2 regions of the Sporosarcina sp. P7 genome follow, and region 2 is predicted to be linked to the other one. Evidence: predicted binding sites of a transcription regulator. Region 2 holds the regulator's gene; the other holds the start of a gene.
What was found. Region 2 encodes LexA, which represses DNA repair genes until DNA is damaged. Its sites were predicted from a motif close to CGAACATATGTTCG; they were not measured.
Positions count from the first base shown of each region.

Region 1 (15,358 bases), on a different contig from region 2:
TATGATATAAGCTGAACAATTATGTGTAGCTGTATGATGGTCCTTTTTGATGTCCTGAATAAAGTCCAATGCCTCTTGTTCTGTCTCGACTCTCTTGACAAATGACAGAAAACGGGATTTTTGGATGACGAATTCACTCTCTCCGTACAGTTTTACGGTTTTATAATTAGCTCGCATTTGTCGTTCCCCCTACATTTGTAATATACTTATAATACTTTCTCATCATTAAAATGATATACTGTATAAGAAGTGTATAAGTATTTAGGCTAAACTGCAATAATGCTCACTTTGCAAATTTTCACATAAACAAGTGCGGGAGGGAGTTATTTGAACGACAAGGCAATTGACATTCAACAGATGGAGAAAATATTTGGCAACATGGTTAATGTAATGGATCGTTCAAAAGGCGATATCTTCTTAATTAGTGAACAAAGCCGCAGAAGTTATGAAGAAATGCAAACAGAGTTAGCAGAAGTGAAAGAAAGTATTTCTCATGTGATAACTGAAGGGGATTCTCTAGAGAACCTATCACGCCATTCTAGAAAGCGTCTTGCTACTGTATCAAAAGACTTTGTAACATATAGTGAAGAAGAAGTTAAACAAGCTTATGGTGTGGCAAATGACTTGCTTGTACGCGCCTCCATTAATAAAATGGAAGAGAAACAACTTCGTGAAAGACGGGATGAACTTGAACGTCGACTTATGTTGCTGCTCTCGACAATTGAAAGGGCAGACCAGCTTGTTAACCAAGTAACCACTGTGATGACATATTTAACATCTGATTTGAAAAATGTAACTACAGCACTGGAAACTGCACGCCATAAACAAGACTTTGCAATTCAGATTATCCAGGCCCAAGAAGAAGAGCGTAAACGTTTATCACGTGATATTCATGATGGACCCGCGCAAATGCTAGCCAATGTCTTGATGCGTTCCGGTTTAATCGAAAAAACGTTTGTTCGGCAAGGTCCTGAAGAAGCAATGCAAGAGCTGTCTTACCTAAAAGAAATGGTTAGGGGAGCGTTATCTGAAGTACGTCGTATCATTTATAATTTGCGACCAATGGCTTTGGATGACTTAGGGCTTGTTCCGACATTGCGAAAGTATTTATTGACCATTAGCGAGTACGAGGCGCCGCTAATCATTCATTTTCAAAGTAACGGAGCAGAAAAAAGATTTGCTTCCAATTTTGAAGTAGGTATTTTCCGTCTCATACAAGAATCAGTAAATAACAGTATTAAACATGCGAAAACTGATGAAATATGGGTGAAAATCGAATGGTTACGTGAATCGGTTAATATATTGATTAAAGACCAAGGCCTCGGCTTTGATACAAATGAAGTAAAAGAGAAATCATTCGGTCTCATTGGAATGCAAGAACGTGTGGAGTTATTGAAAGGAAAAATGAAAGTCACCTCGAAAGTCGGGGAAGGCACTTCGATTCTTTTTCAAATTCCATTGGACGAAGATCTGTAAGTAAGGTAATTACTGGGAGGAATAGGAAATGGAAGCGACAAAAATTTTGATAGTAGATGATCACCAATTATTCCGTGAAGGAGTTAAACGAATTTTGGATTTTGAAGAATCGTTTAACGTAGTAGCAGAAGGCGACGATGGTGTCGAAGTAGTTGAATTGTATAGAGAGTATGAGCCAGATGTAGTGCTGATGGATATTAATATGCCACGCATGAATGGTGTAGACGCGACGGAGCAATTAGTGAAAGAGTTTCCAAATGCGCGCGTTATCATGCTATCCATTCACGACGACGAGTCCTATGTTACACATGCTTTGAAAACAGGCGCTCTCGGCTACATGCTAAAAGAAATGGATGCAGACGCAATTATTCAAGCAATCAAAGTAGTAGCAAATGGTGGATCATACTTACATCCAAAAATCACGCATAATCTAGTAACAGAATTCCGACGTTTGAGTGAGAGAGAACATAAAGGATCCTTCCAGCAGAACGACATTCGTCGCCCCCTTCATTTATTGACGAAGCGTGAGTGTGAAGTTCTACAATTATTAACAGATGGCCAGAGTAACCGGACGATTGGTGAAACGCTCTTCATCTCGGAAAAAACGGTGAAAAACCACGTTTCCAGCATTTTGCAAAAAATGAGCGTAAATGACCGGACACAAGCTGTTGTTACAGCAATCAAAAATGGTTGGGTAGAAGTAAAATAATAATAGAATGAAAAAGGTCTTTGTACGTAGAAGGCCTTTTTCTCTACGTAGGAGGAGCATATGAAGAAAAAAGTGGCAGTCGCGTCCATGGCTTTAGCGTTCGTATTAGGCGCATGTAATAACCCAGATGAAACAAACGAGAACCATCCAGAAACTAGCGAAGCTGCACCGGGCAATGGTGCTATCGATCATGGAGTAGACGATAAAAAAGTAGGGTTCAGCATGTCAGGCGACCAAGTGGAAGAAGCTATAGATGTGCCAAAAGAAGATAAAGATGAAATTCTAGCGGCTTTTGAACGCTATATCGAAACATTGAACAATCAAGACGTAGAAGGTTATCTTGCTACGCTTTCTACCGAAGGCTATGATCTGGAAGAAGAGCGTCAGGCTATGGAAGAAATGCTTGAGAATACTACGATGAAACGTGAAACAGATAATGAAACGATTGTAAAGTATTCAAAGGATAGCGCACAGGTATTTTCTACGTTGAAAACGACATTCACGGACAGTGAGACAGGAGTAGAAAATGCACCCGAAGGTCGCCAAGTAACTGTTTTCACGAAAGAAGATGGGACATGGAAAGTGTTCTCTATCCACTTTATTGGTGATGAACCAGGAAACGAATAAACTTGTTTTAACTATCGATTGAGTGTCAAAACTTCCAGTTCGTACAACTGGGAGTTTTTTTATGCGAAAAAGCCATACTAATAGCGCTTGCTTTTCTTCGCTAAAGGAATTATAATCATTTTAGGAACATATGTTCTATTAGGAGGCGATATCAATGCCTTTGATCCCCGCAGAGGCAATGCCATATTTGGAAAACTACATTTACCTTCCTATGTTATTGACGATTATGGAACGAGACCGTCGGTTACTGGAGGAGGTTCCGTTTAAATTGAAAAGTCCATATCTTAATTTGTTAGACGAAACGATGAACACAGTTTCTGCTGATTTACGAACCACTGCTTTGTATTTACAAGAGCATAAAATGCGAGTGATACGCCATTCAACAGATGAACTATTTACGGAATATGTATTTTTATATGATGGCTATCAAGATATGCGTCGTTATTTAAATGTTCGCTTACGTAACCGGTCAGAAGAGTTACTGAATCTGTATATTAGGAAATTGTCGAATCAGAACTCTTCGGCTCCATGATCATATAATAGGAACTTCGCAATTCCTCTTGAGCGTTTTCAAATCGTTGAAACAAAATATGTGATAGCGCCATTTGGCGATAAACAGTAGCTATCGAAGTATCCAATTGCATTTGCGTATCATTTTTTAACATAACGGTCACGCCGTCCTCGTGTTGAACAACGTCTTTTACTGCATGATAAGCTACCCATGAGTTTTTATGTAAAGTGGGGGACAGCAAAGGGAAAAATAATAAAGGCCGGTCATTTGAATGGGTCAGCATGATCGGTGGCTTTGGACGATTTTTCAAATCAATTTTGGAACTGTTAATAATGGATTCAAAGTTGGAACGGTAATGTGCACAAGAATCTCTCATAATTTCTAGTGGTGTTTTCTCGACAATAAAAGTCCGGTCGCTTTCTACTACTTTTGTATAGTACGGATTTGCATGTTGTCCATGAAGTAATGCAAAAGTATGAAATGTAACAATATAAGATGATAGATAATGTGGATTAGCCATGTTGTTCCCCCCAGTTTTATAGGACCATATACGTATTAATTATAGTATAGAAAAAACTAAAATCAACTGTAATGTTGGAAAATAGTAAATACTCTATTAATATGGTGAATTTTATCGATTAGTAATGGATAGGTGAAGAAATGATGTGGATTGATGTAGCAGGCGGACGCGTTTGGGAAATACTGCGGTGAGCCAATTCAAATAGTAATCGTACAGTGAAATTAAAAAAACTGAAGACAACGCTACCTTCGTAGGCGTGATCTTCAGTGTATGACTTCACTTCAGTTTTGATACTCAATAGCCGCTGCGCCTAACGTCTTAGCTGCTGCAATCATAGCTTTTTCATCAATGTCAAAACGTGGATGGTGGTGAGGATAGGCTTCTGCCGGACGGGCACCTGTGAAGAAGAAAGTACCCGGAACTTTTTCAAGGTAGTAGGCGAAATCTTCTCCACCCATTTGTGGTTGCATTTCTTCTACACCACTTAGATCCGCAATGGATTCAGCAACAGTTTTCAGGTAGGTTGTTTCTTTTTCGTGATTGATCACTGCCGGATATCCACGGAAGTATTCTACAGTAATTTCACAATCGTGAGCCAAGGCTGTACCTTCAGCTACACGCTTTATTTCGTATTCCATGAGGTTGCGTACATCATTGGTGAATGTACGAACAGTTCCGCCCAGAACAGCTTGGTCAGCGATGACATTAAAAGCGTTTTCTGCGACGAATGAGCCGATGGATAGTACAGCTGATTCGATGGGGTCAACACGTCTTGAGACGACTTGTTGTAAGTTCATCACAAGCTGTGAACCGATTACGATAGCGTCTTTCGTTTGATGGGGAGATGCACCGTGGCCGCCAGCTCCTTGAATGGTAATATTGAATCGATCCGCTGCAGCCATGATCGGGCCTGAAGCATAATAGATGACACCTGATTCGAAAAGTGACCACAGATGCGTGCCGAAAATGACATCGACTCCTTCTAAACAACCGTCTTCGATCATTGCAATGGCGCCACCTGGAGCCAATTCTTCTGCGTGTTGATGGATAAATACGTATTCGCCAGAAAGCTCATCACGCATTTCATTCATAGCTTTTGCTAATTGAAGGAGCGTGGCGGTATGACCATCGTGTCCACATGCATGCATGACACCAGGTATAGTGGATGCATATGATGTATCTTTTTGATCTTGAATAGGTAATGCGTCAAAGTCTGCTCGCAAAGCAACTGTTTTTCCTGGCTTTGTACCTTTGACTCTTGCTACGACACCATTGCCGCCTACTCCAGTACGTACTTCTACTCCGAGACGTTTATAAAAGTCAGCGATATAAGCTGCGGTTTTCGTTTCTTTAAATGACACTTCGGGGTTCATATGTAAATATCGGCGGATCTCTACCATATCGTCATAAGATTGTTCTAGTTTCTGAAATAATTGTTCTCTCATTAATAAAACCCCTTTCAAATAGACAAATAAGTCAATCAACTCGTTCAGTATAGCAAGCAGTAGGCCACATCGCAAACTACGTGTTTTAAACTTTTGGGTAAATGAAGTGACTAAATAGAGTGTGTAAATTATAGGGTTGACAACTTTCAACATAAAAAAGAAGGTCTGACGTCAAAACGTCAAACCTCCTCAGTAGGTGTTTTATAATGTGTAGTATATGGAGCGCTTGTGAAGATATGTTGTGTAGCACCACCTGCATCCTTAAAAACCGTCTTATCGGATAATTGATTACCAGGGGAGTTATACCAGATGTCATACAAACGTCGCTCTGTCCATTGTGTCAGCAATGTATACGTATCTGATCCGATTGGACGCAGTAAGCGGTATGCTACGAAACCGGGCATGTTTTGCAGTTTTTCTCCTAGGTGCTTGTACTGATGTTCGAAAATAGGTTTGCCTTCATCTGTCACCGCGACGTTGTCCATTGCGAAGAATCCAGGTTCTGTCAGGCTACCGTAAGAACCTACCACTTCGAACTTCCTCGGCGTTTGAAATATGCTCTTGCCGTTCGTCTCATGTAGCAACAGCGTATTGCCGCCGCCATTCATTAAAAGTATTGACTCATCAGCATGTTGGTTTTTGATTTTCTCCATAAAACCCATCGTGCCAGTTGTCATATAAATATTCATATAAAATTCCTCCTTTGGCTAGTAACGATCGTCTGTGTGCTAAGTTTGATTAAAAGCACTCTTTACCAGTGTATGATTCTACCTAGAGTAATTCCCTTAAATCTCCCGAATCAAACACTAATTGCAAGCAAGTTAGGAATGATTGTCTAAAGCATGGCAGAAGTGAGGGGTATCCTAGCACAAAATTATGACAAAGGCGCAATTCACTATACATTGACCTGTCAACGGTTTATCATGAGAACGTATAAGAGTTACGTGAAAGAAATTAAAAATATGGAAAGAGGTATCTCTGAATATGTCAACTTTTAACGATACGCTATTACGTGCTGCGAGAGGCGAAGAAATTGAACACACGCCAGTTTGGTTCATGCGTCAAGCAGGACGTTCACAGCCGGAATATCTTAAAATCAAAGAAAAATACTCCTTGGAAGAAATTACGCATCAGCCAGAACTATGTGCGTATGTAACAAAACTTCCAGTAGATCAATATGATGTAGATGCAGCTATTTTATATAAAGATATTGTTACACCACTTGTAGGTATTGGAGTAGACGTAAAGATTAAATCAGGCGTAGGCCCTGTTATTTCCAATCCAATTCGTTCTGCACAAGACATCGCAAACTTAGGTGAGTTTTCAGCAGAGGAGCAAGTTCCTTATGTTTTGGATACGATCAAAATGCTGACACAAGAACAATTGAATGTACCTTTGATCGGTTTTGCAGGCGCACCGTTTACACTTGCGAGTTATATGATCGAAGGCGGCCCTTCAAAGAGCTATAACCTGACAAAATCCTTCATGGTATCTGAGCCACAAGCTTGGTTTGCACTAATGGATAAATTAGCCGATATGACGATTAGTTATATCCAAGCACAAGTTAAAGCGGGCGTGAAAGCCGTGCAAATATTCGACTCATGGGTAGGCGCATTGAATGTATCGGATTACCGAATCTTCATTAAACCTACTATGACTCGTATTTTCTCAGAACTTCGTAAATTAAATATTCCATTGATTACATTCGGAGTAGGTGCAAGCCACTTGGCGAATGAATGGCATGACCTACCAGTCGACGTAGTTGGATTGGATTGGCGCTTGTCTATAAAAGAAGCTGGTGAACGCGGTATCACAAAACCAGTGCAAGGTAACTTGGATCCATCGATGTTACTAGCGGACTGGTCAGTCATCGAAGAACGTGCAAAGCTTATTGTTGAACAAGGTGTAGAGCACGGTAGCCACATCTTCAACTTAGGTCACGGCGTATTCCCTCAAGTACAACCTGCAACATTGAAACGCTTAACAGCTTTCGTACATGACTATAGTAGAGAATTACGTTCGAAATAACAATCCAACCATGAGGTGAAAATGATGACGAAAAAGAAAATGGGCTTACTCGTTATGGCGTATGGAACGCCAAACTCCTATGACGATCTAGTTCCGTATTACACGCATATCCGTAGAGGCCGTCCGCCGGCTCCGGAACAAGTGGAAGATCTTCGCAATCGCTATGAAGCAATCGGAGGCATTTCACCACTTGCGCGGATTACAGATGATCAAGCGGATGCATTAGGCGCACGTTTGAATGAAGCACAAGACGAAATAGAATTTAAAGTCTATGTCGGTCTAAAGCATATTGCGCCATTCGTCGAAGATGCAATACAAGAAATGCATGATGATGGGATTACTGAAGCAGTATCTATTGTATTGGCACCACATTTCTCTACGTTCTCCGTTAAATCATACAACGGTCGTGCACAAGAGGAAGCGGACAAGCACGGGATTACACTTACTTCTGTTGAAAGTTGGTATAAGCAACCAAAATTCATCGAGTACTGGGCGAACCAATTGCGTCAAACCTATGATGCGATGGACGAGACAGAGCGTAAGAATTCTTGCTTGATCGTGTCTGCTCACTCGTTACCAGAAAAGATTCTGGCTAATGGTGACCCATATGCTGATCAGTTGAAAGAAACAGCAGAAATGATCACACAAGCAGCAGGCGTTAAAACATATGCACTCGGTTGGCAAAGTGAAGGGCAAACACCTGAACCTTGGTTAGGTCCGGACGTACAAGACTTAACACGTGACTTGTTTGAAACAAAAGGATATACATCATTCGTTTACACACCAGTTGGTTTCGTATCGGACCACTTGGAAGTTCTATACGATAACGACTACGAGTGTAAAGTAGTATGTGACGATATCGGCGCAGCGTACCACCGACCTGCCATGCCGAATACCGATCCTTTATTCATTGATGCGATGGCTGATGCTGTAATGGATCAATTACACGCAACAAAATGAATTCAATTGGATCGGAGTGAAAAAGGACATGAGTGAACGAAAAAAAGTAGTCATAATCGGCGGCGGAATCACGGGTCTCGCTGCAGCGTACTATATGCAAAAAGATGCCCGTGAACAAGGACTTCCCATAGATATCATCATGATCGAAGCATCAACAGAACTTGGTGGAAAAATCCAAACAGTCCGTCGAGATGGCTATGTAATCGAACGCGGTCCGGACTCCTTTTTGATCCGTAAACAAAGTGTAGACCAATTAGCGACTGAACTGGGTATTGGAGATCAGCTTGTTCGCAACGCAACAGGGCAAGCGTATATCTATCTGCATAATCAAATGCACAAAATCCCAGCAGGTGCTGTTATGGGTGTACCGACAGAAATCAAACCTTTCATTACATCCGGTTTATTTAGTTTGAGCGGTAAAATACGTGCGGCGGGCGACTTTGTATTACCACGTTCTGAAATAACTGGAGATCAGTCGCTCGGCAAGTTTTTCCGGCGTCGCTTTGGTACTGAAGTGGTGGAAAATCTAATCGAGCCATTATTGTCGGGCGTCTATGCAGGCGATATCGATCATATGAGTCTGGAATCAACTTTTCCACAGTTCTATGAAGTGGAAAAAAATCACCGCAGCTTAATTTTAGGAATGAGAAAGACCACTCCCAAACAACTGCCGCAAAAGAACAGTCATAGTTCGAAGAAAACGGGAGCTTTCCATACTCTTAAAAATGGTCTGGATTCATTGGTAATAGCCCTCGAAGAACAGTTGACAGATGTCCACGTTATGAAAGGTACGCGTGTCACTAGCGTAATGAAACAAGGCGACCGCGCCGTTCTGACATTGAATGATCAACAGCAAATCGTAGCGGATGCGGTCATCATGTCAACGAGCCATACCGTAGCGAGCCATTTGTTTGAACCACATGGTCTGTTGAAAGAGCTAGGAACGATTCCGACGACATCGGTCGCAACTGTCGCTTTAGGTTATCCAAAAAAGGCGATGAAAAGCGATATTGATGGGACGGGTTTCTTAGTACCACGCAGTAGCAATCATTCCATTACGGCTTGTACACTTGTCGACCGTAAATGGCCGACAACTACGCCTGACGAAAAAGTGATGGTGCGTGCATTCGTCGGACGCGTTGGGGAAGAAGCGATTGTCGACTTACCAGATGCTGAAATAGAGAAAATCGTTCGAAAAGATTTGGAAGATATTCTCAAGCTTGAAGGTGAACCGGATTTCTGTATCATAACACGCTGGAAAGAGGACAGACCGCAATACCGCGTTGGCCATAAAGAGAAAGTCTTACGCGCGCGGGAGGAAATGCAATTCGCGTTCCCGATGGTCGAGCTTGCGGGTGCATCCTATAATGGAGTCGGTTTACCTGACTGTATCGATCAAGGAGTCGCAGCGAAAGATCAAGTGCTGGCGAAGCTATTTACGTAACATGATAAAATCCGTACAACACTCGTTGTACGGATTTTTTATGTTGTATAGTAAGTGGATTTGAGTGGGAGGCGCGGTTTGTTAGGGGAATGGCGCGGTTGTCGGCGATTATGGCGCGGTTTGTCAGGAGAATAGCGCGGTTGTCAGCGAGTAAGGCGCGGTTTGTCAGAGGAATAGCGCGGTTGTCGGTGAGTTTAGCGCGGTTTGCTAGAGGAATAGCGCGGTCATCGTTTGTTTTAGCGCAATGTTTCACCACAATGGCGCGGTTTGCCTAGCAAACTGCGAAAAATACCACATCTATGTATCTACGCAAAAAAAAAAGCGAATATAGGAATATTCGCCGAATGAAAGTTTTTTATTTTACGTTGCAATGATTACATTGATTAGAGTAACACTCGTGCTGCTCTTCAATTTCAGTTCCACATGTCGCACAAACCTTCGCCGGCAAGTTCTTGAAAAACTCTACGATGCTTTCTACCATATCCATCCATCCCCTTTTGTTTGTTGTATAACTATTTGGTATATACACATTGTATTATAACAGATATCAGAAGTCAACATTTCATTTATTTTTCTGTTAAAATGGATTCAGGCCCATTATGACGCGCTTTTGAGCTATTTTAGTGCTTCCAATTGTGAGAATTGACTGAAAATAAATTGTGACAATTTTGTGAGGAGAGAAGAAATATGAAATTTATTGATAATCAAGGCATTACAGATCCACGTATTAACTTGGCGATTGAGGAATATGTACTCAACACGATGGACGTAGACAAAGATTCGTATTTGCTGTTTTATATCAATGAACCTTCCATCATTATTGGGAAAAACCAGAATACAGTGGAAGAAATCAATACAGAGTTTGTCGATCGTCATGGTATCCACGTCGTACGAAGACTGTCAGGTGGCGGTGCGGTGTATCATGATAAAGGAAACTTGAATTTTAGTTTCATTACGAAAGATGATGGGGAGTCGTTCCGTAATTTTAAAAAGTTCACGGAACCTGTAACAGATGCGCTTGCGAAAATGGGGATTAAAGCAGAGTTGCTTGGGCGTAACGACATTTTGATTGATGGACGCAAAATCTCCGGAAATGCACAATTCGCAACAAAGGATCGCATGTTTAGCCATGGGACGTTGTTGTTTGATACAGATATGGAAGGTGTCGTGAATTCACTCAAAGTGAAGAAAGACAAAATTGAGTCAAAAGGGATCAAGTCGATTCGTAGCCGTGTCGCGAATATTTCGGAATTCTTGGAAGAGCCTATTTCAATTGAACAGTTTAGACAAGAAATCTTGAATTCGATGTTCGACGGTGAAGAAAATATTGAGTATCGTGTGTTGACGGATGAAGACTGGACAAAAATCCGTGAATTGTCTGCGGAGCGCTATGGCAACTGGGAGTGGAATTACGGCCGTTCACCGAAGTTCAACTTGCAGCAGACTAAACGTTTTCCTGTTGGTGGAATTGATGTTCGCTTGCAAGTGGAAAAAGGTAGTATAGAGAACGTGAATATATACGGGGACTTTTTCGGTGTGGGCGATGTCCAAGAAATTGAAAATCGTTTAAAAGGTGTGAAATATGAGCGCAAGGCGATCACAGACGCAATGGAGTCTATGGACGTTGAAAAAATCCTTGGTGGTATTCAGCTCGAAGAATTTGTAAATGTAATCTATTAAGGGGAAGCGCATGTCTTGCGGGGCATGCGCTTTTGTGTACGAGGATTCATTTATGTGTGGTGGGAAATGCGCTATACTTAACATAATCAGAAAGTGAGGGGTCACGGTGAAACATCGAATATTTATTGTAGAAGATGATATAAAAATCGCGAAATTGTTAGCGGGAACGCTTGAGAAATATCAATATGAAGTCGCAATTATACAGGATTTTGATCGAGTCGTGGAAGAATGCAATGCGTATAATCCACATCTGGTGCTTTTAGATATTAACTTGCCGATTTATGACGGCTACTATTGGTGCCGTCAGCTACGACAGCATACGGTGTGTCCGATTATTTTTATTTCGGCGCGCTCAGGTGATATGGATCAAGTGTTTGCGCTTGAAAATGGAGGCGATGATTTTATAACGAAGCCATTCCATTATGAAATTGTATTGGCGAAAATTAAAAGCCATTTGCGTCGATCATTCGGTGAGTATTCACCAAATCAGTCGGAGCGCATGATTGTATCGGGTGATTTGACGTTATATATAGAACGAATGACGTTACAAAAAGGCAAAGAAGAAATTCCACTTCAGAAGAAAGAATGCGTCATTCTAGAATTGCTGATGGGCGAGTCGCCGAAAGTCGTATCGCGCGAAAAGTTACTCGAAGAATTGTGGGATGATCAATCATTTGTCGACGAAAATACGCTTAACGTTAATATGGCTCGTGTGCGTAAGAAATTGACCGATTACGATGTGCACTCTTGGATTGAAACGGTGCGTGGCGCGGGGTATCGTTTCATGCCGGAATCAGAAGTCAAATGAAGGCATTTACACTGTTCGTTAAAGAGCATGTATCGTTCATGTTGTTTCAGATCGGACTCGTATCGTTCATACTACTATTGTTTTGGCTTGACGGCTTTCGCAATCCGAATACGGCCATCTATTCGGTCGCGATGAGTATTTTACTTACGGCGGGCTATTTGGGAGCGAAGTTCATCATGCGGCGTACGTATTATGCAAAGATCGTCGAAAAACCGAAGCAAATGGAAGATGCTTTGATACGGCACATTATGACGCCCGAACATCGACAGACGACAGCATTTACGCGTGAATTATATCGCCTGTACCAACATGAAGTACAGACATTATATGATAGACAAAATCGTCATTTACATTTCATGAATCAATGGGTGCATCAAATGAAAACACCGATTTCGGTCATTAATTTATTATTGCAAGAAGAGGAAGTGGACAAGAAGAGTCTCGAGCAGGAAGTGGGACGCATCCAAAATGGATTGGATATCGTCCTTGTCAATGCACGGCTTGAAACATTTGAAGAAGATATGCAAATTGAGCGGCTATTGCTGAGACAAATTTTGCAAGAAGTGCTAAATGAGAACAAACGACTTTTCATTGCGAACGGTCTGTTTCCTGTGCTGAATGTGGATGAACACTTAACCGTCGCGACGGATCGAAAGTGGATCAAGTTTATGCTCAATCAATTCATTACGAATGCAGTGAAATATACATTTGAAAAAGGTAAGAAAATACATGTGAATGCAGTCCAGCTACCAGAAGGACTGTGTCTTGAAATTAAGGATGAGGGAATCGGCATACCGGCATCTGATATACACCGGGTGACGAAAGCTTTCTTCACAGGAGAAAACGGTAGATTATCTGGAGAATCGACGGGTATGGGACTGTATATCGCATCCGAAGTCTGTGAGAAACTCGGTCACGAACTGACGATTTCCTCGAAACAAGGAGAAGGCACGACAATCGCATTATTATTTAAAGACGGAGAGGCGGGTGAAAAAGTAGATGACGCAACCGGTCGTTAAGATGGAAGATGTCACGAAAATCTATGAAGGAAAAGTCATACATCGTGCATTGAATAAATTAGACTTCGATGTGCAAGAAGGGGAGTTCGTTGCAATTATGGGGCCGTCCGGAAGTGGTAAGACGACGTTGTTGAACTTATTGATGGCCACGGATATTCCGACCTATGGCAAGATTGTCATCGGAGGCGTGGAACCGGAAAAGCTCAGTCAAAACGAAATCGCCTTATTCCGTAGACGGCAAATTGGTTTCGTCTTTCAGGAAATCAATTTACTGCAAATGTTGACGGTGGAAGAAAATTTGGTGTTACCGTTAACTCTTGACGGATTACTTGTTGAAGAAATGAAAAAACGAGTTGAAGATATGGCGCAAAAGTTGAATTTGGAAGATATTTTGGAACGCAGACCGGATGAACTATCGGGTGGACAAGCACAGCGAACCGCGATAGGACGGGCGCTCATCCATCAACCGAGCATTCTGTTAGCGGACGAGCCGACAGGGAATCTTGATTCAACCTCAGCGAAAGATGTGCTCGAATTACTTGAACATATTAACCAACATGAACAGACATCCATTATTATGGTGACGCACGACCCGATTGCTGCGAGCTATTGTGACCGTGTCCTGTTTATTAAAGATGGAGAGTTTTTCAATGAAATCTATAAAGATGAACGCCGGCAAACATTTTTCCAGCGTATCTTGAATGTGTTGTCATTACTTGGAGGTAATGTGAATGACTTTTCGACAGTTCGCTTACCGTAATGTCGTTCGTAACCGCCGGGTTTATGCAGCCTTCTTCATGGCTAGTGTGTTTTCCGTCATGGTGTTTTTCCTTTACTCGATGCTGCTGTTCCATCCATCGATTGAAAACACGTTCCTAAAAGAGATCTCAGCTCTCGGGATGGGAATAGCGGAAATCATCCTATTCATATTTACGCTGTTTTTCCTATTCTATTCGATGCGTGCATTTTTGCAGGCGCGATCGAAAGAGTTTGGGGTGCTGTTGCTTCTCGGAATGGCAAAGCGTCAGTTGCATCGACTCATTTTCATCGAAACGATGTTGCTTGGCTTCGCATCAATCATAAGTGGAATTTTCCTCGGCTTCATGTTTTCGAAATTCTTTTTCATGATCGTCAAAGCGATCGTGCAAATTCCGGTATTACCGCTTTATTTATCCTGGAAACCATTCGTGCTGACGATGGGGGCATTCCTCAGTTTATTCGCTATCATTTCATATATCGCTCCTGTATTCATTCAGCAAGGACAAGTATCGGATTTGTTACATGGGGATATAGCCGTACAATCGGTGTATTCGTACTCGAAAAGCCGTGGGATCTTCGGAGTGGTGCTGTTGTTGCTCGCCTACGCCATGGCGGCTTTCGTATCACGTTCAAGCATCATCAGTCTGTTCTTCCTACTACCGCCACTTATCACAATCGGGACCTATTACTTTTTCACCGATACCTTGCCGCTCGTATTGCATGCATTGCGACGGCAAAAGAATATCTTCTGGCGCGACTATTGGATGATCTCGATTTCGGAAAGCATCGTACGTTTAAAAGAAAATGCGCGGATGTTCTTCATTGTCACGCTCGTTTCGACGATAGCGTTCATGTCCGTCGGCATTTTGGCATCGTTAACGTCATTCGCTTCGCAATATCGGGAAGTAAATCCGCTCGGGCTCATTTATAAAAGTTTGCCACATAATGAATTCGAGTATCCACATATCGCACAATTGACCAATGAACTCGATCAAGCGGGTCTTGATTACTGGGCTGTACGTTTTCGTGTGCTGGAACAGCAATCTTCTTACACGAAGAATAAAGTTAATATCGTCAAGCTGTCTGATCTGAATGAACTGGCCGCAACTTTCGGAGAAAAGCCACTTTCATTACACAGAGGACATGCGTTGTTCTTACCCGCAACAGCTGCTGCGGCCAATCAGTTGTCGACGGAATCGGTCAGCACCGAACTAGGTGACAGTGGCGTCTCACTCAAGATTGAAGGCGTGTATACGTATAAATTGTTTCCGCCAAACGCACTTGGGCTCAATACGATCGTTGTGAATCATTTGGATTTCGATCGCATTGAAGAACAAGCACATGTCAATGCACTGGCGTTTAATTATTATGC
Region 1 covers NZ_PDZF01000012.1:18,302-33,659, reverse strand. The annotation lists gene CSV60_RS12145 (YigZ family protein) at 1-177, opposite strand, end outside; gene CSV60_RS12140 (sensor histidine kinase) at 328-1,476, shown strand; gene CSV60_RS12135 (response regulator) at 1,505-2,185, shown strand; gene CSV60_RS12130 (nuclear transport factor 2 family protein) at 2,246-2,812, shown strand; gene CSV60_RS12125 (YhjD family protein) at 2,967-3,344, shown strand; gene CSV60_RS12120 (competence protein ComK) at 3,307-3,843, opposite strand; gene CSV60_RS12115 (M20 family metallopeptidase) at 4,125-5,288, opposite strand; gene CSV60_RS12110 (antibiotic biosynthesis monooxygenase family protein) at 5,468-5,977, opposite strand; gene hemE (uroporphyrinogen decarboxylase) at 6,273-7,316, shown strand; gene hemH (ferrochelatase) at 7,341-8,276, shown strand; gene hemY (protoporphyrinogen oxidase) at 8,305-9,720, shown strand; gene yhfH (protein YhfH) at 10,076-10,201, opposite strand; gene lplA (lipoate--protein ligase) at 10,408-11,400, shown strand; gene CSV60_RS12080 (response regulator transcription factor) at 11,507-12,208, shown strand; gene CSV60_RS12075 (sensor histidine kinase) at 12,205-13,227, shown strand; gene CSV60_RS12070 (ABC transporter ATP-binding protein) at 13,208-13,987, shown strand; gene CSV60_RS12065 (FtsX-like permease family protein) at 13,959-15,358, shown strand, end outside.
Region 1: a site for LexA is predicted at 2,936-2,949, ahead of CSV60_RS12125 (YhjD family protein). Genes of this name have one in related genera too.

Region 2 (15,358 bases):
TATTGATTCATTTTACAACGTATGAACTAGAGAAAATGTTTAAAAGAGTGATGTAACAGTGCGTATCAGAGAGGAGCGATTGTATGTTTTCTACATTAGAAAGATCAAGCAGAATTCAGGACTTGAGAACCTTTTCATTCGATGTATTAGTTATCGGTGGAGGAATTACAGGTGCGGGTATCGCATTGGATGCGGCTGCTAGAGGATTTTCGGTTGCCCTAATTGATATGCAAGATTTTGCGGCGGGTACATCTAGCCGTTCAACAAAGCTGATACATGGTGGTTTGCGTTATTTAAAACAACTAGAAGTGAAAATAGTAGCAGAAACGGGAAGGGAACGGGAAATCGTCTTCCGTAATTCTCGTAATATCACGAAGGCCAGACCGATGCTATTGCCGATCTATCAAAAAGGAACGTATGGCAAGTACTCTACTTCTGCTGGACTTCTCGTTTATGATTTACTAGCAGGTGTTAAGCCCACTGAACGACGTGAAATGCTAACGAAAGAAGAAACGGCCGAACTTGAACCATTACTGAAAAAGGAACAGTTAAAAGGTGGCGGGCATTATGTGGAGTATCAGACTGATGATGCGCGTTTGACGATTGAGGTACTAAAGAAAGCGGCAGAAAAAGGTGCGCTATGCCTGAATTATATGAAGTGCGAACAATTCAACTTTGAGAAGGATCGTGTCGTGGGAGCGGTCTTAAGTGATCAACTAACCGGTGAACGATTCTCCGTAGCGGCTTCTATGGTGATCAACGCAGCAGGTCCATGGGTTGACGAGTTGCAGAAGAAAATCAACAGCAAGCAAACGAAACAATTGCATAGCACAAAAGGCGTCCATATCGTAGTAGATCAATCTATTTTCCCGTTACAGCAAGCAGTATATTTTGATAACTCAGATGGCCGGATGTTATTCGCCATTCCACGCGATAATAAAACGTATATTGGTACGACGGATACATTTTATACGGATGATAAACAGCATCCGATAGCGACAGAAGATGATATACGCTACATCATCGATGCGGTTCGCGAAACCTTTCCAAGTATTCATCTGCAACGTCAACATGTGGAATCTACATGGGCTGGAATCCGCCCATTGATTGCACAAGAAGGCAAGAATGCATCTGAAATATCACGAAGAGATGAATTGTGGGAAACAGTTCCTGGAATGCTGACGATTGCAGGAGGAAAGTTAACAGGCTACCGACAGATGGCGGAAGTCGTAGTGGATCGAATTGATGAACAGCTAGAAAAACCATCTATTAAGCGATGTGAAACAAAGAATATCACCGTTTCAGGAAGCGATTTCATAGACGATGAAGCTTTAAAGCAATTTATTGATCTGCAAGCTAAAAGAGCACCATTGTTCGGCTTAACTTCACAGCAAGGAGCGCGTCTTGCTTCATTTTATGGAAGAAATAGTGACCAAGTGTTCCAATTCGCTCATGCGATTTCAGCGGAAAAGAATAATTTGCCAATAAGTTTACGTGCAGAGATTTTATATAGTATTCATTGCGAAATGGTCACATCGCCAAGTGATTTCTTTATCCGTAGAAAAGGGGATTTATATTTCCAAATTGATGTGGTGGAATCATTGGCGACACAAGTAACAAACTACATGGCAAAGTTACTGCACTATACGGAAAGCGAGAAAACCATCTATGAAAATGATTTAAAAAATGCGGTTGCGGAAGCGAAAGGAAGTGCAAGTTCATGACAGATCAATGGATAGAAATGCGTGACGGCATTAAAGTGTATAGTATAAGTTATATACCTAAAACAAATCCGATTGGCCGTGTGCATATCATTCACGGACTGGCTGAACATAGCCGTCGCTATGAAAGATTCGCACAGTACTTGCGATCACAAGGGTATGTCGTGACGTTACATGACCAGAGGGGTCACGGGAAGACAGCTGTAGAAAATGGCTATGTATACGGCTATCTCGGTGACTCTACTTCATTCGACCAATTGGTAGACGATGCGTTTGAAGTGAATCAATCCTATAAACAGCAATACCCCGAGCTTCCTGTAGTACTAATCGGACATAGTATGGGTTCGTTCGTTGCAAGACGTTATATACAGCTATACGGTTCAACGGTTAGTAAAGTGGTCTTATTGGGTACTGGGACCAATTCCGAACTCATGGCACATGCTGCGATTGCACTAGCTACGTACAGAGAAAATACATTACCTAAAGAGCAACCGGATGAGTTTTTAAATGGTTTGGTCTTTGGCAATTACTCCAAACAATTTCCTGATGAAGGGGAATTTGCATGGTTATCACGCAATGTAGAAAGTGTAACGGAATATCAAGCAGACGAAGCATGTGGATTCGTGCCTACAGCACAAATGTTTCGTGTATTGCTAGAAGGATTAAATTCTTTGGAAGCGCCCGAATTCTTATTGAACATTCCAGATGAACTGCCGATATTATTACTCTCAGGTACAGATGATTTAGTAGGAGACCGTGCGAAAGGTGTTTGGAAAGTAGCCAAACAATTTGATAAAGCGAATCAACAGCAAGTCACTGTCGTGCTCTATGAAGGCGGAAGACATGAAATGCTTCAGGAAACCAACTATAAACATGTGTATACGACTATCGTAGAATGGATGAAACGACATGAACCTACCCGTTGATGTACTAGCAGTCGTAGGACCGACTGCTTCAGGGAAGACAGCACTTAGCATAGCACTTGCAAATTCATTTAATGGGGAAATCATTAATGGAGATGCCATGCAAGTATACAAAGAATTAAATATCGGTACAGCAAAAATACATCGTTCTGAAATGCAAGGAATCCCGCACCATTTCTTTGATGTAAAAGAACCAACTGAATCGTTTTCTGTAGCGGAATATCAACAAGCAGTCAGACAATGGATAGCGGATATTCAATCTCGCGGAAAACTACCTATTATTGTCGGAGGTAGTGGAATGTATGTTCAGTCCGTTTTGTTTGATTATCGATTTACAGAACAAGCGGCTGATCCTGCAGTGCGAGCGCGCTTAGAACAGGAACTTGAATCAGAAGGCGCGGATGTATTACATGCACGACTTGCAGAATTGGATCCGAAAAGTTCGGAAAAAATACACCCAAATAATCATAGACGTCTAGTACGTGCGCTAGAAATCCTTGAAGTGACGGGTCAAACAAAACAAGATCATGAACAGCAGCAAGGAAATCAACCCATGTATCATTCCTTAATTATTGGATTAGATCTTCCGCGAGAATTACTGTATAAACGAATCGATCTGCGTGTGGAACAAATGATTCAGGTGGGATTGTTCAATGAAGTAAAGCAACTCTGGAATAAAGGTATTCGTCAAACCCAATCAGTACAAGCGATAGGTTATAAAGAACTCATTTCCTACTTTAACGGCCAATTGACAAAAGAGCAGGCAATAGAGGCGGTAATGAAAAACACACGTAATTACGCAAAGAGGCAGCTGACATACTTTCGGAATAAGTTGCCTGTTCAGTGGGTAGATGCTAATCAGTCAGAGGAAGAAATTTTTCAAACAACCTGTAAGATAATAAAGGATTTTGAGAAGTGAGTATGGAATAACTACATAACAGTGACAAGGAGGCAATTGAATGGCACAAGGAAATATGCAAGATACGTTTTTAAATACTTTACGGAAGAATAACACATTTGTTACGATTTTTTTATTGAATGGTTTTCAGTTAAAAGGTCTAATTAAGTCGTATGATAATTATACGGTTTTACTGGAAACGGAAGGTAAGCAACAACTTATTTATAAGCATGCAATTTCCACATATTCTCCTGCAAAACCAGTAATTTTAAAAGATGAACTATAAACAGGCGCTTGCCTGTTTTTTTGTTGTCTTTCGTTTGGTATATAGACTCCATCTGCTAAAATAGGATATGACAAAATGAAATGAGGTACTACACATGCAAATTACCCCCATTAATGAAGAATTACTAACTAGATCACAAGAAGCGGAAGAACTAATCGCTCCGTATGTGAAGACGGTAGAAGAAATTGCGTTTTTTAACCAAAGAAAAGTCTTACAAGCATTCAAACAAAATCATGTAAGCGACTTTCATTTATCGGGCTCAACTGGGTATGGCTATGATGACAGCGGTCGTGATGTATTGGAAAAAGTATACTCAGATGTATTCGGTGCGGAAGACTGTCTCGTAAGAAATCAAATCATTTCCGGTACACATGCAATTACGATTAGCTTGTTTGGAATATTGCGCCCGGGTGATGAACTTCTATATATCACAGGTAAACCATACGATACGTTGGAGTCTATCGTTTCGGGAAATGGCAAAGACACAGGTTCACTAGAGGATTTTCAAATTTCTTATCGGCATATTGATTTGAAAGAAGATGGCTCAGTTGATTTTGAAAAAGCAAAAGAAATGATTTCATCGAAGACGAAAATCGTGGCGATTCAACGTTCTAAAGGCTATTCAAGCAATCCATCATTCAGAATCCATGAAATTGAAGCGATTATTAAGGAAATCCGTAACATGAAAGAGGACGTTGTAATCTTTGTAGATAATTGCTATGGAGAATTCGTGGAAATGAAAGAGCCTGTTGAGGTTGGAGCAGATCTTATGGCGGGCTCACTCATTAAAAATCCAGGTGGTGGACTTGCCAGAACAGGTGGTTATATAGCCGGTAAGAAAGACTTGGTTGAGAAGTGTGCATATCGTATGACATCTCCCGGTCTAGGGGCTGAAGCAGGAGCCTCTCTCGATACGTTACTGGAGATGTATCAAGGTTTCTTCTTGGCACCACACGTAGTCAGTCAGGCCGTTAAAGGTGCGCTATTCACATCCGCATTTTTAGGCAGCTTTGGTATGGACACGACTCCGCATTACAGTGAGCTTCGAACAGATTTAATTCAATCCGTGAATTTTAAGAACGCTAAACAAATGATTGCATTCTGCCAAATGATTCAGCAAAATTCACCAATCAATGCCCAATATGCACCGGAGCCTTCCTATATGCCTGGTTATGCTGATGACGTCATCATGGCCGCGGGAACGTTCATTCAAGGCTCTAGTATTGAATTGACAGCTGACGGTCCGATTAGGCCACCATATACGGCATATATTCAAGGAGGATTGACTTACGAGCATATAAAATCCGCAGTACTAGATTCTATGGAACAATTACTTGAAAAGAAATTGGTATAAAGAAAAAAGTGTATCGAAAACCTATTGAGGTTTCTCGATACACTTTTTTGATCATTAATGAATCATACGGAATACACCGATCACTTTTCCTAGTATAGAAACTTGATCTACAATGATTGGCTCCATAGAGGAGTTTTCCGGTTGGAGTCGGAAATAGTCTTTCTCTTTAAAGAAACGTTTGACTGTTGCCTCATCTTCTTCTGTCATAGCCACGACAATTTCACCATTACTTGCGGAATGCGTTTGCCTGACAATCACGCGGTCTCCGTTTAGGATGCCCGCTTCGATCATGCTATCCCCTACAATCTCCAACATGAAGACTTCATCCTCAGATGAACCGAATGTATCCGGCAAAGGAAAGTACTCTTCAATATTTTCAATCGTCGTAATTGGATTACCTGCTGTAACTTTACCGATCAACGGTACATGCATAACACCACTTTTTAACTCGTCCAATCCCTCTGGATCCAATATTTCAATGGCGCGAGGTTTTGTAGGGTCTCTCCGTATGAAACCTTTACTTTCGAGTCGTGATAAATGACCGTGGACCGTTGAACTTGATGCAAGACCGACAGCTTCTCCAATTTCACGAACGGAAGGGGGATACCCTTTTAAACGTACTTCTTCTTTTATAAACGCAAGTATTTCTTCTTGTCTCTTTGATATTTTCTTCAACAGATTCACCTCTTCTACTAGTTTGCAAGCAATGGAATACTGAACCACTATTTTGAATATAGTATAACATGTGTTCGATTACTAATCAAACAAAGGTTCTAATTTTACTTGACATAGAATCATATGTTCTCTTATAATTAAGAACAGGTATTCCGAACATGTATTCTAAAAGCGTAAATTAGAGGAGGAGTTATGATGGAGATTATTAAAGAATTTATTAAAAATAATTATTATTTTGCAGTATTATTAGTAATTTGTGTATCATTTGCTTGGGTTCAATTCGATAAAATGGCTGAGGAAGATCACTATATGGAGATCGTTATTAATGAAGGAGATACACTGTGGCAGTTGGCTTCCAATTACTCGGAAGATATACCAACTACCCACTGGATCGAACAGGTACGTTCTTTAAATGAATTACCTACGGATCAAATCGTTTCAGGTGAATTACTGCGTGTGCCTGTTAAAATTAATAAACAAACAGATATTCGAGTAGCTGAAATAGGAGTGGGATCTAAATGATGGAAAAGAAATGTGTAATATACTGCCGAGTGAGTACGGAAAAAGAAACACAAGAACAATCTATTGTAAGGCAGCAAGAAGAACTAGAAAAATTAGCTGCTGAATTATCATATGATTGCGTTGGAATCTATACAGATCGTCAGAGTGGATATGACATGGATCGTGAAGGTCTTCTGTCCATGTTGGATCGAATTCAAAACGGTTCAGTGGATGCAGTATTCATTCAAGACGAAACACGATTAGGGCGGGGCAATGCAAGAGTCGCGATATTGCATGTAATTGCCAAAAGTGAAACGATCGTGATTACCAATCATTCAAACGGTACGATAGAATTGAATGAAATGGACTCGATGTTGTTGGAAATTCTGGCAATCGTAGAAGAATACCAACGCAAACTACATAATGCAAAAATACGTAGAGGGATGAAGCGTGCTGTTGACAGGGGCTATGATCCATCGAAGAATTTGCGAAATATTGACCAAGGAGTGGGGCGTGAAAGACTTGAGCTTCCGATAGAAGAAATTGTCTCGCTTCGTAACAAAGGTCTTACATATGAAGAAATTGCAAACGTGTTAAATGGATTAGGTCATGCTGTCAGCAAGGCCACGGTTCATAGAAGATATAAAGAGTTTGTGGCACAAGAACACTAATAGGTTGCACTTTTCCTCCAGGTTGTTTACATTTTATTAAACGACTAACTTATGGAGGTTTTTAAAGATGCTCTCAGAAAAAAAAATAAAACGTATTAATGAATTAGCAAATAAAAAGAAAACAACAGGATTATCGATCGAGGAAGCAAAAGAACAGACCCAGCTCAGAAAGGAATACTTGGAAACATTCCGTTCCAGTATGCGTGAAACTATCGAATCGGTCAAAGTAATGGACCCAGAAGGAAATGACGTAACACCTGAAAAAGTCAAACAAGCTAGAGCGAATCAAAAACCACTAAATTGATGATAGGTAAAGGATTAACATTGTAATTAACCGTGGAATTGACTACACTAGAGAAGGAATATCTACTATAAAACACTCATATGAGACAGGACGGAAAGGATGTACAGCATGACCGAAAAAATCGATCAACTGGCAATAACGACAATCCGAACATTATCAATCGATGCGATTGAAAAAGCAAATTCTGGTCACCCCGGATTACCGATGGGCGCAGCGCCAATGGCTTATACACTATGGACGCAACATTTACACCACAATCCATCAAATCCACAATGGTTCAATCGTGATCGCTTTGTACTTTCGGCAGGACACGGCTCGATGTTACTCTATAGCTTGTTGCATTTAAGTGGCTATGGTCTGACGATTGATGACTTGAAAAATTTCAGACAATGGGATTCAAAGACACCAGGACATCCGGAATATGGACATACAGTGGGAGTTGAAGCAACTACTGGACCACTTGGACAAGGAATTGGTATGTCTGTAGGTATGGCAATGGCTGAAAAACATCTTGCAGCAACTTATAACAAGCCAGGTTTCGATATTGTAGATCACTACACATATGCACTGTGTGGAGATGGTGATTTGATGGAAGGTGTAGCAGCAGAGGCAATCTCGATGGCAGGTCACCTTCAGTTAAACAAACTAATCGTACTTTATGACAGTAACGATATTTCTTTAGATGGCGATTTGGATATGTCATTCTCTGAGAACATTAGAAAACGCTTTGAATCATATGGCTGGAACTACGCACGAGTAGAAGACGGCAATGATACAAAATCAGTTTCTGATGCAATCGAAAAAGCAAAAGGCAATACCGGTGGGCCAACAATCATTGAAGTGAAAACTGTGATCGGCTATGGTTCACCAAACAAATCTGGTAAAGCAGATGCACACGGTGCGCCATTAGGTGAAGATGAAATGGCACTTACGAAAGAGTATTACAAGTGGACATTCGAAGAGGACTTCCACGTTCCTGAAGAAGTCTATGACCGTTTTAATTCAGCAACGGATCAACTGGGTGTTCAGTCAGAGCAACAATGGAATGATTTATTCGCAAGCTACGAAAACGAGCATAAAGAATTGGCGGCACAGTTCAAACAAGCGATTGCAAATGAACTGCCAACTGATTTGAAAGAACAAATGCCAGTTTATGAAGCGGGTGCTTCTGTAGCGACTCGTTCAGCATCCGGTGAGTCAATCAATGCATTAGCGAAAGCAGTTCCAGCTTTATTCGGCGGTAGTGCGGACCTTGCAGGTTCAAACAAGACGACGATTAAGAATGCAGGTGATTTTACTGTAGACAACTATGCGGGCCGTAATATATGGTTTGGTGTTCGTGAATTCGCGATGGGGACGGCTTTAAACGGCATGGCTCTCCATGGCGGGGTGAAAGTGTTTGGCGGAACATTCTTCGTGTTTAGTGATTATGTACGTCCTGCTATTCGTCTGTCCGCATTGATGGGCTTACCTGTGACTTATGTCTTCACACATGACAGCGTGGCTGTCGGTGAAGACGGACCTACTCATGAACCTGTGGAGCAATTGGCTTCATTACGTGCGATGCCTGGATTGTCTATCATCCGCCCTGCTGATGGAAATGAAACATCTGCGGCATGGCATATTGCTACCACTTCAAAAGACACGCCAACTGTCCTAGTATTGTCTAGACAAAACCTTGAAGTATTGCCTAAATCACAAGAACTTGCGATGGAATATGTACCAAAAGGTGCGTATGTCATATCATCTGCTACTAAAGAGCAAGCAGACGGTTTACTACTTGCAAGTGGCTCGGAAGTAAGTCTTGCGGTTGAGGCACAGAAAGCTCTTAAAGAGCAAGGTATCGACGTTAGTGTTATCTCCATGCCTTCTTGGGATCTATTTGAGAAGCAGGATCAAGCATATAAAGATTCTGTTCTGCCAAAGAACATCAAGAAAAGAGTGGCGATTGAGATGGGCGCTTCTCTCGGGTGGCATAAATACTCAGGCGATGAAGGAACTGTCATGGCAATTGATACATTCGGTGCAAGTGCACCAGGCGACTTAGTCATTGAAAAGTATGGCTTTACGGTTGAAAATGTCGTGAAGGAAATGACAAATCTAGTAAATAAATAAACTGACCTAACGCGCGGCTTTTATTAAAGAGCCGTGTGTTTTTTTGCGCAGCTTTACGACAATAATAGTGAGGAAGTTTTCCGCAAACTGACACGATTTACTAAGGACAAGTTCTATGATAGATAGTAGGAGGTGTTCTTTATGAGGAAGTATGAAATTTTTAAAATTAAGTCAGCGTATCAATCCTTCATAATGGGGCGTGAACGTTTATTATTTGAGCTACTAACAGTAGGTCCTTCTACGAACTATCATGAAATTGAATATTTATGTGATCAATTAAATCAAAGAGAACTTGATCATATCATTCAGAATAACTTGGCGAAAAGTTTTGATGAACTGGATTCATATCATAATGAATACCGTTTGACACACTTAATCAAAGGAGAAGTCTTCATCAAAATGGGTACGCATAGTATACAAGTGTATTGTCAAGGATCACGGATGTTGGATCTAGATCTATTTGTAGCGCTATCCTCTTCAACAGATCGTTTTTTTGCCGTGATGAATGAACAGGAAGAATGTGGGTGGCTCAAACCACTTAAACACTCTGAACGCATGATACTAGAAAATTCGATGATGTAAAAACTTCCGCACAATTTGCATACAGTCATTGCTATTCACTGCTGCTATGTTGTATAATCCTTCTTGGTAGTATGTAATCGAACTATTTTTATGAGGGAGGTTTGGCAGTAATGACTTTATGGATAGCAATTTTATTGATCGTCGTCGCTTTGATCGGCGGAGTAGCTCTCGGCTTTTTCATAGCACGTAAATATATGATGAATTATTTGAAGGACAATCCGCCAATTAATGAACAAATGTTACGTATGATGATGATGCAAATGGGACAGAAACCTTCTCAAAAGAAAATTAATCAAATGATGGCTCAAATGAACAAGGTTCAAGACAAGCCAGCCAAAAAAAAATAAAGTAAAACTCCGTGATTAGCAAGTTCGCTGACACGGAGATTTTTTATTTTCTATTATATTGTCATGAATATAAACGGAAGCGATTCAAAAACCTTTGAACCGTTTGTAAATATTCATCGGGGTTATCATTATACGATTTGGCATGTGCTCCTTTCGCAAAAAGCTTCATCATTTTATCGCCTTCTTTTAATTCGTATAACTCTTCCGTCATTTGCGGCAAAATGAACGTGTCTTCCATGCTGTGGATGAATAACACGGGTTTATCAATAAACTTCATTACTTCGCGGGGGGAAACCGCCGCTGAAGTATAGCCATCACGAATTTTTAAAAATAAATTGGCGATTCGCAAACTCATAGAAGTCTTAAACGGCATCTCCGTACGAATGATATGCAATAGTTGCTCTGAGAAATCCGAGAATGGACAATCGGCTATATAGAAATCTGCCTCATCTTCATAGGTACCTGCGTACAAAAGCGTAGTGGCGGCTCCCATGGATTCACCGTGTATGCCAATTAAAGCGCGCTTACCTACACGTTTACGAACAGCTGTTACAACTTCTTTCAGGTCCATTTTTTCATAGAATCCAAAACTTGTTGTTTTTCCACCAGAGTCACCATGCCGCCGATGATCAAAAATAACAGAATTAAATCCTAAACGTTCAAACAGACGTGCATATTTGATGGAATTCACTTTGTTTTCTGTTACGCCATGGCAAATGACAACCGTTCGCGTTGTATCCAAAGGCCGCAAGAAAATCGCGCGTAAGTTATAGCCGTTAGGTGAAGGGATCCAAATGTCATCTTTTCTAATAGTTTCAAACCACTGACGATCAAAGCGTTTAGCAATCATCTCGCGCTGCAAAATAACTTCTGAGTCTTTGGTTTTTAAATACATTAGACGATTAGTGACAAGTATCCCGAAAAATGTTAGAAGCGCCGTAAAAACACTTGACGTGATACCGAAAATATACATTACTCTACGTCTCAACAAAATCCTCCTTCCTATTTACTATTTTCTCCTATATAAGTTATACATGGTTGTTTCAATAGGACGTGATAGATAAGGTGCAACTTCATCCACTGCTGCACGTATTTTGTCTATATCAATCCCTGCTTGCATAGAGGCGTAATTATTAGCCAACCCAAATTTATAGGTATCATGGAAATGTGCTGTGAGCAAAATGTCTGGAAATTGCTTTTTCAGTTCATGAAACAGTGTAAAACTGGCTAAAGGATTTGCCATACTATCAGTATCTGCCACACTTAATTCATCTACACCCATATCGACAAACTTCTTACAAAGAGCTAGAGTTTTTTCAAGTGGAATGAAACCTTCATACGGACAGTGAAATGCTGTAGAAAGACAGGCTCTCACAAACTGATGATTATTTTTGAGCCGATTGATAATTGGTCGTAGTGTCTCCGTGCTTTCTGTAGTGGATTGATTGATATTATGTTGGTTGAATGTGTCACTTACGCCTAAAAACACCGCCATACTATCTGCACCAGCTTTTAGGGCATTCTCCACACCATGTGCATTCGGTGTGAGAACAAGTTGCCTGCCTTGTTTGCTTACCCGATTCATAATTTCTTTGGAGTCTGACATTTGAGAAACCCACTTAGGCGATACAAAAGAAGTAACTTCCATTTCATGTATATCTGCCCGCTGTAAAGCGTGTATAAAAGCTAATTTTTGATCAGTTGGGATACTGTGTTTTCATTTTGTAAACCATCGCGTGGTCCAACCTCGATTAACGTTACGTTCTTTGGTAAACTATACATAAACATCCCTCCTTCAATCTATTGTACGTAAAATAAGTGAATAAGGGCAATGTAAAAACCTTGCCAATTAACTTGATATAACAATAATGTGCAACTCTTTATCAAATAGAAAGTAGTGATTAGTATGTCAAAAAAACAACGAAAAGTATCAAATAATCGGAGCAACCATATCATAGATGATTCTGCAACTTCACTTTCAGATTTAGTAAGTGATGATATGTTAGCTAAATTAAAAGGAATGAAACGAGAGATGAAAGTGGAAGAAGAAATAAAACTAGAACAAGAAAAAGAAAAACGCATTCAAGAGCGAAAAGAACGTGAAAAAAATAAAAGTTTTGAAGAATTACTGGAGGAATACGGATATGACGGAACAAAGTATTAAGAATACTAGAACAGTAGGTGTGGGAATTGGTATACTTGTCATATAAATGTTTGATAAAAAGGTCTTTTACACAGGAGATGAAGAAATGAAGTTTTTGTATATTACGTATCATAAGAAACTACATCTTCAAAAAGAACTTATATCTGAAAGCCTTTTGAAACGTGTTCATTCAGCACCTATTGAGCATGCAATTGTTTATTGGTTGCAAAAAAATCTAGAAACTGTTGAAACAGTAGATTCTATTATATCTTATGATTTACCTAAGGAAATGGTAGAAAGTTTTTATACTACATTATTAGATGTGTATGCGGAAAAATCCAAGGAGTCTCCAAGACCCTGGAAATTTTTGCCGAACCCAACTGACGAACAGTATATGTTTCCAATTGCGCAATATGAAAAAGAATACGGAATCACGTATTATGAATCTATATACAAATACATAACGGTTCTCGGGGTCATATTAAATATATTTGACTTTGAATCTAATCAATTAATTATATACATTCGATAACATAGAGGAATGTATCCAGGGGGATGTAAGATGAAACAGCTCGATGTTAAGCTTTATGAGTATTTACTAGCAAAGCTACCTGAAATTACAACTTCTTGGCTAGCAATGAGAAAAGTGGAAAAAAACTCTATTTATTCGATAACTGCACATCCAGAAATGGAACAAACACTTCGGGAACAAAATAAACTCACAAATTTAACAGTCATCAGCAGTTTACTTGATGATCCTGAAATCTTTGAGAAGAATAAAATAAAATGGGCAGCGGTTGTCGCCCGTAGCAGAGTGAAAAGTAATACACCTATAGAAGATGTAATTCAAGCTTTGAGTAATGTTCGTTTAACATATTGGCGCTTCGTAAAAGAATTTTATTTGGTCCATAAAGACGAAATTACAATTGATGATTATATGCGCTGGAGTGAAACCATTAATAATGCATTTGATCAGATCTACTTTAGTTTCGCAGAAGCCTACAATGAATATATTAGTGGCAAGTTCGATATCCAACAAAGCTTAATTAATGAATTAAGCTCTCCCGTCATCAAAATTACTGACGAAATTGGCGTGGTACCGCTAATTGGAGAGTTGGATGAACTGCGTGCACAAAGTATGTTGGAAAGCATTCCAGAGAAAAGTTTAGAGTCTGGTATTGAACACTTATTCATTGATTTATCGGGTGTGACCGTTATTGATACACATGTAGCCCAGCAGATTTTTCAAGTGACAAAAGTGTTATCTCTATTAGGGACGAGATGCACAATTACGGGGATTTTACCGGCAATTGCTCAAGCATCGACAGAGCTTGGTTTAGACTTTAAAAATATCCAAACATTTAGTTCTTTACAATTAGCATTTCAAAAAGAATTTTTAATTGTGGAGCAGTAAAAAGCCAAGTCACTTATAAAGTGACTTGGCTTTTTAGGTTTTATTTATGTTTTTCTTGAAAATCCAGCATGAATTTCTGTAAAGCCAGACAAGCTTCAAATGGTACTGCGTTGTAAGTAGAAGCACGACATCCGCCTACGGAACGGTGACCATTCAGCCCAACGAATCCCGCCTCTTTAGCCTCTTCTAAGAATTGTTTTTCCAACTCTTCATCCGCTACACGGAACGTGATGTTCATTAATGAACGACTTCCTTTTTCAGCATGTCCTGTATAGAAACCGTTGCTGTTATCGATCGCGTCATAGATCAGATTCGCTTTTTCTTCATTGCGCTCTGCAATCTTCTCAATGCCGCCTTGTTGTTGCATCCAACCAAGAACTTCACCCAACATGTAAATACCGAAAGATGGGGGAGTGTTATATAAAGAATTACTTGATGAATGTGTTTGGTATTTCAATATAGTTGGAATTTCACTATTCGCTTTGTCCAACAAGTCTTTGCGGATAATCGCAACTGTAACGCCCGAAGGTCCGAGGTTTTTTTGTGCACCTGCATAAATCATTCCGAATTGACTGACGTCAAGTGGTCTTGACAGAATATCACTAGACATATCTGCTATTAACGGAACATTTCCAGTAGAAGGGAACTCATGGAATTGGGTGCCGAATATCGTGTTATTTGAAGTGATGTGCACGTAGGCATCCGTCTCTTTAAATGTAATTTCATCAGAAGATGGGACGCGATTATAATTTGTATTTTTTGTAGAAGCTGCTTCGTATACTTCACCGATTGTCTTTGCTTCTTTAAGTGCTTTATCTGACCATGCACCAGACATAATGTAGCTAGCTTTTTTCCCTTCTGATAAGAAATTCATTGGCACCATTGCAAATTGTAGACTAGCTCCGCCTTGCAAGAATAGTACTTCATAGTTTTCAGGAATTGAGAATAAAGAACGTAAACGCTCAATTGCTTGATTATGTACTTGTTCATAGGTAGCACTGCGGTGACTCATTTCCATAATAGACATTCCAGATTCTTCGAAATCCACTAGTTCAGCTTGTGCTTTTTCAAGAACTTCGCGTGGAAGTGCGGATGGACCCGCGTTAAAATTATAGACGGACTTTTGCTCAATCAAAAAAATCACTCCTTCATTAGTTTACAACTCTAAAGTAAAGTATATATGAAAAATCATACATGGGGAATAGCTAACTGCCAATTCGCAACAATTCGTCCAATCAATTAAGAGGGTTGTCTTGTTTGTTTCGGTGAGAAATAGGGTAAATTGAAGTCAAGTAGCTACTACATAGTGATGTAAAGTTCAGCTCACATAAAGCCGAAACGAGGGAGAGAGTATGAAAACAGATGGACGCAGAAAAAGTTCAAATGTAGAGGATCGAAGAGGAAGGAGTGGCGGAGGCGGTGCG
Region 2 covers NZ_PDZF01000002.1:155,430-170,787, forward strand. The annotation lists gene mutL (DNA mismatch repair endonuclease MutL) at 1-56, shown strand, start outside; gene CSV60_RS03365 (glycerol-3-phosphate dehydrogenase/oxidase) at 84-1,724, shown strand; gene CSV60_RS03370 (alpha/beta hydrolase) at 1,721-2,647, shown strand; gene miaA (tRNA (adenosine(37)-N6)-dimethylallyltransferase MiaA) at 2,631-3,563, shown strand; gene hfq (RNA chaperone Hfq) at 3,604-3,828, shown strand; gene CSV60_RS03385 (methionine gamma-lyase family protein) at 3,923-5,182, shown strand; gene lexA (transcriptional repressor LexA) at 5,237-5,857, opposite strand; gene yneA (cell division suppressor protein YneA) at 6,050-6,379, shown strand; gene CSV60_RS03400 (YneB family resolvase-like protein) at 6,376-7,029, shown strand; gene CSV60_RS03405 (DUF896 domain-containing protein) at 7,097-7,333, shown strand; gene tkt (transketolase) at 7,442-9,448, shown strand; gene sirA (sporulation inhibitor of replication protein SirA) at 9,590-10,030, shown strand; gene CSV60_RS03420 (YneF family protein) at 10,141-10,377, shown strand; gene CSV60_RS03425 (alpha/beta hydrolase) at 10,439-11,365, opposite strand; gene CSV60_RS03430 (beta/alpha barrel domain-containing protein) at 11,387-12,085, opposite strand; gene CSV60_RS03435 (YqkE family protein) at 12,284-12,541, shown strand; gene CSV60_RS03440 (hypothetical protein) at 12,627-13,052, shown strand; gene CSV60_RS03445 (STAS domain-containing protein) at 13,083-13,934, shown strand; gene serC (3-phosphoserine/phosphohydroxythreonine transaminase) at 13,975-15,069, opposite strand; gene ypfJ (KPN_02809 family neutral zinc metallopeptidase) at 15,287-15,358, shown strand, end outside.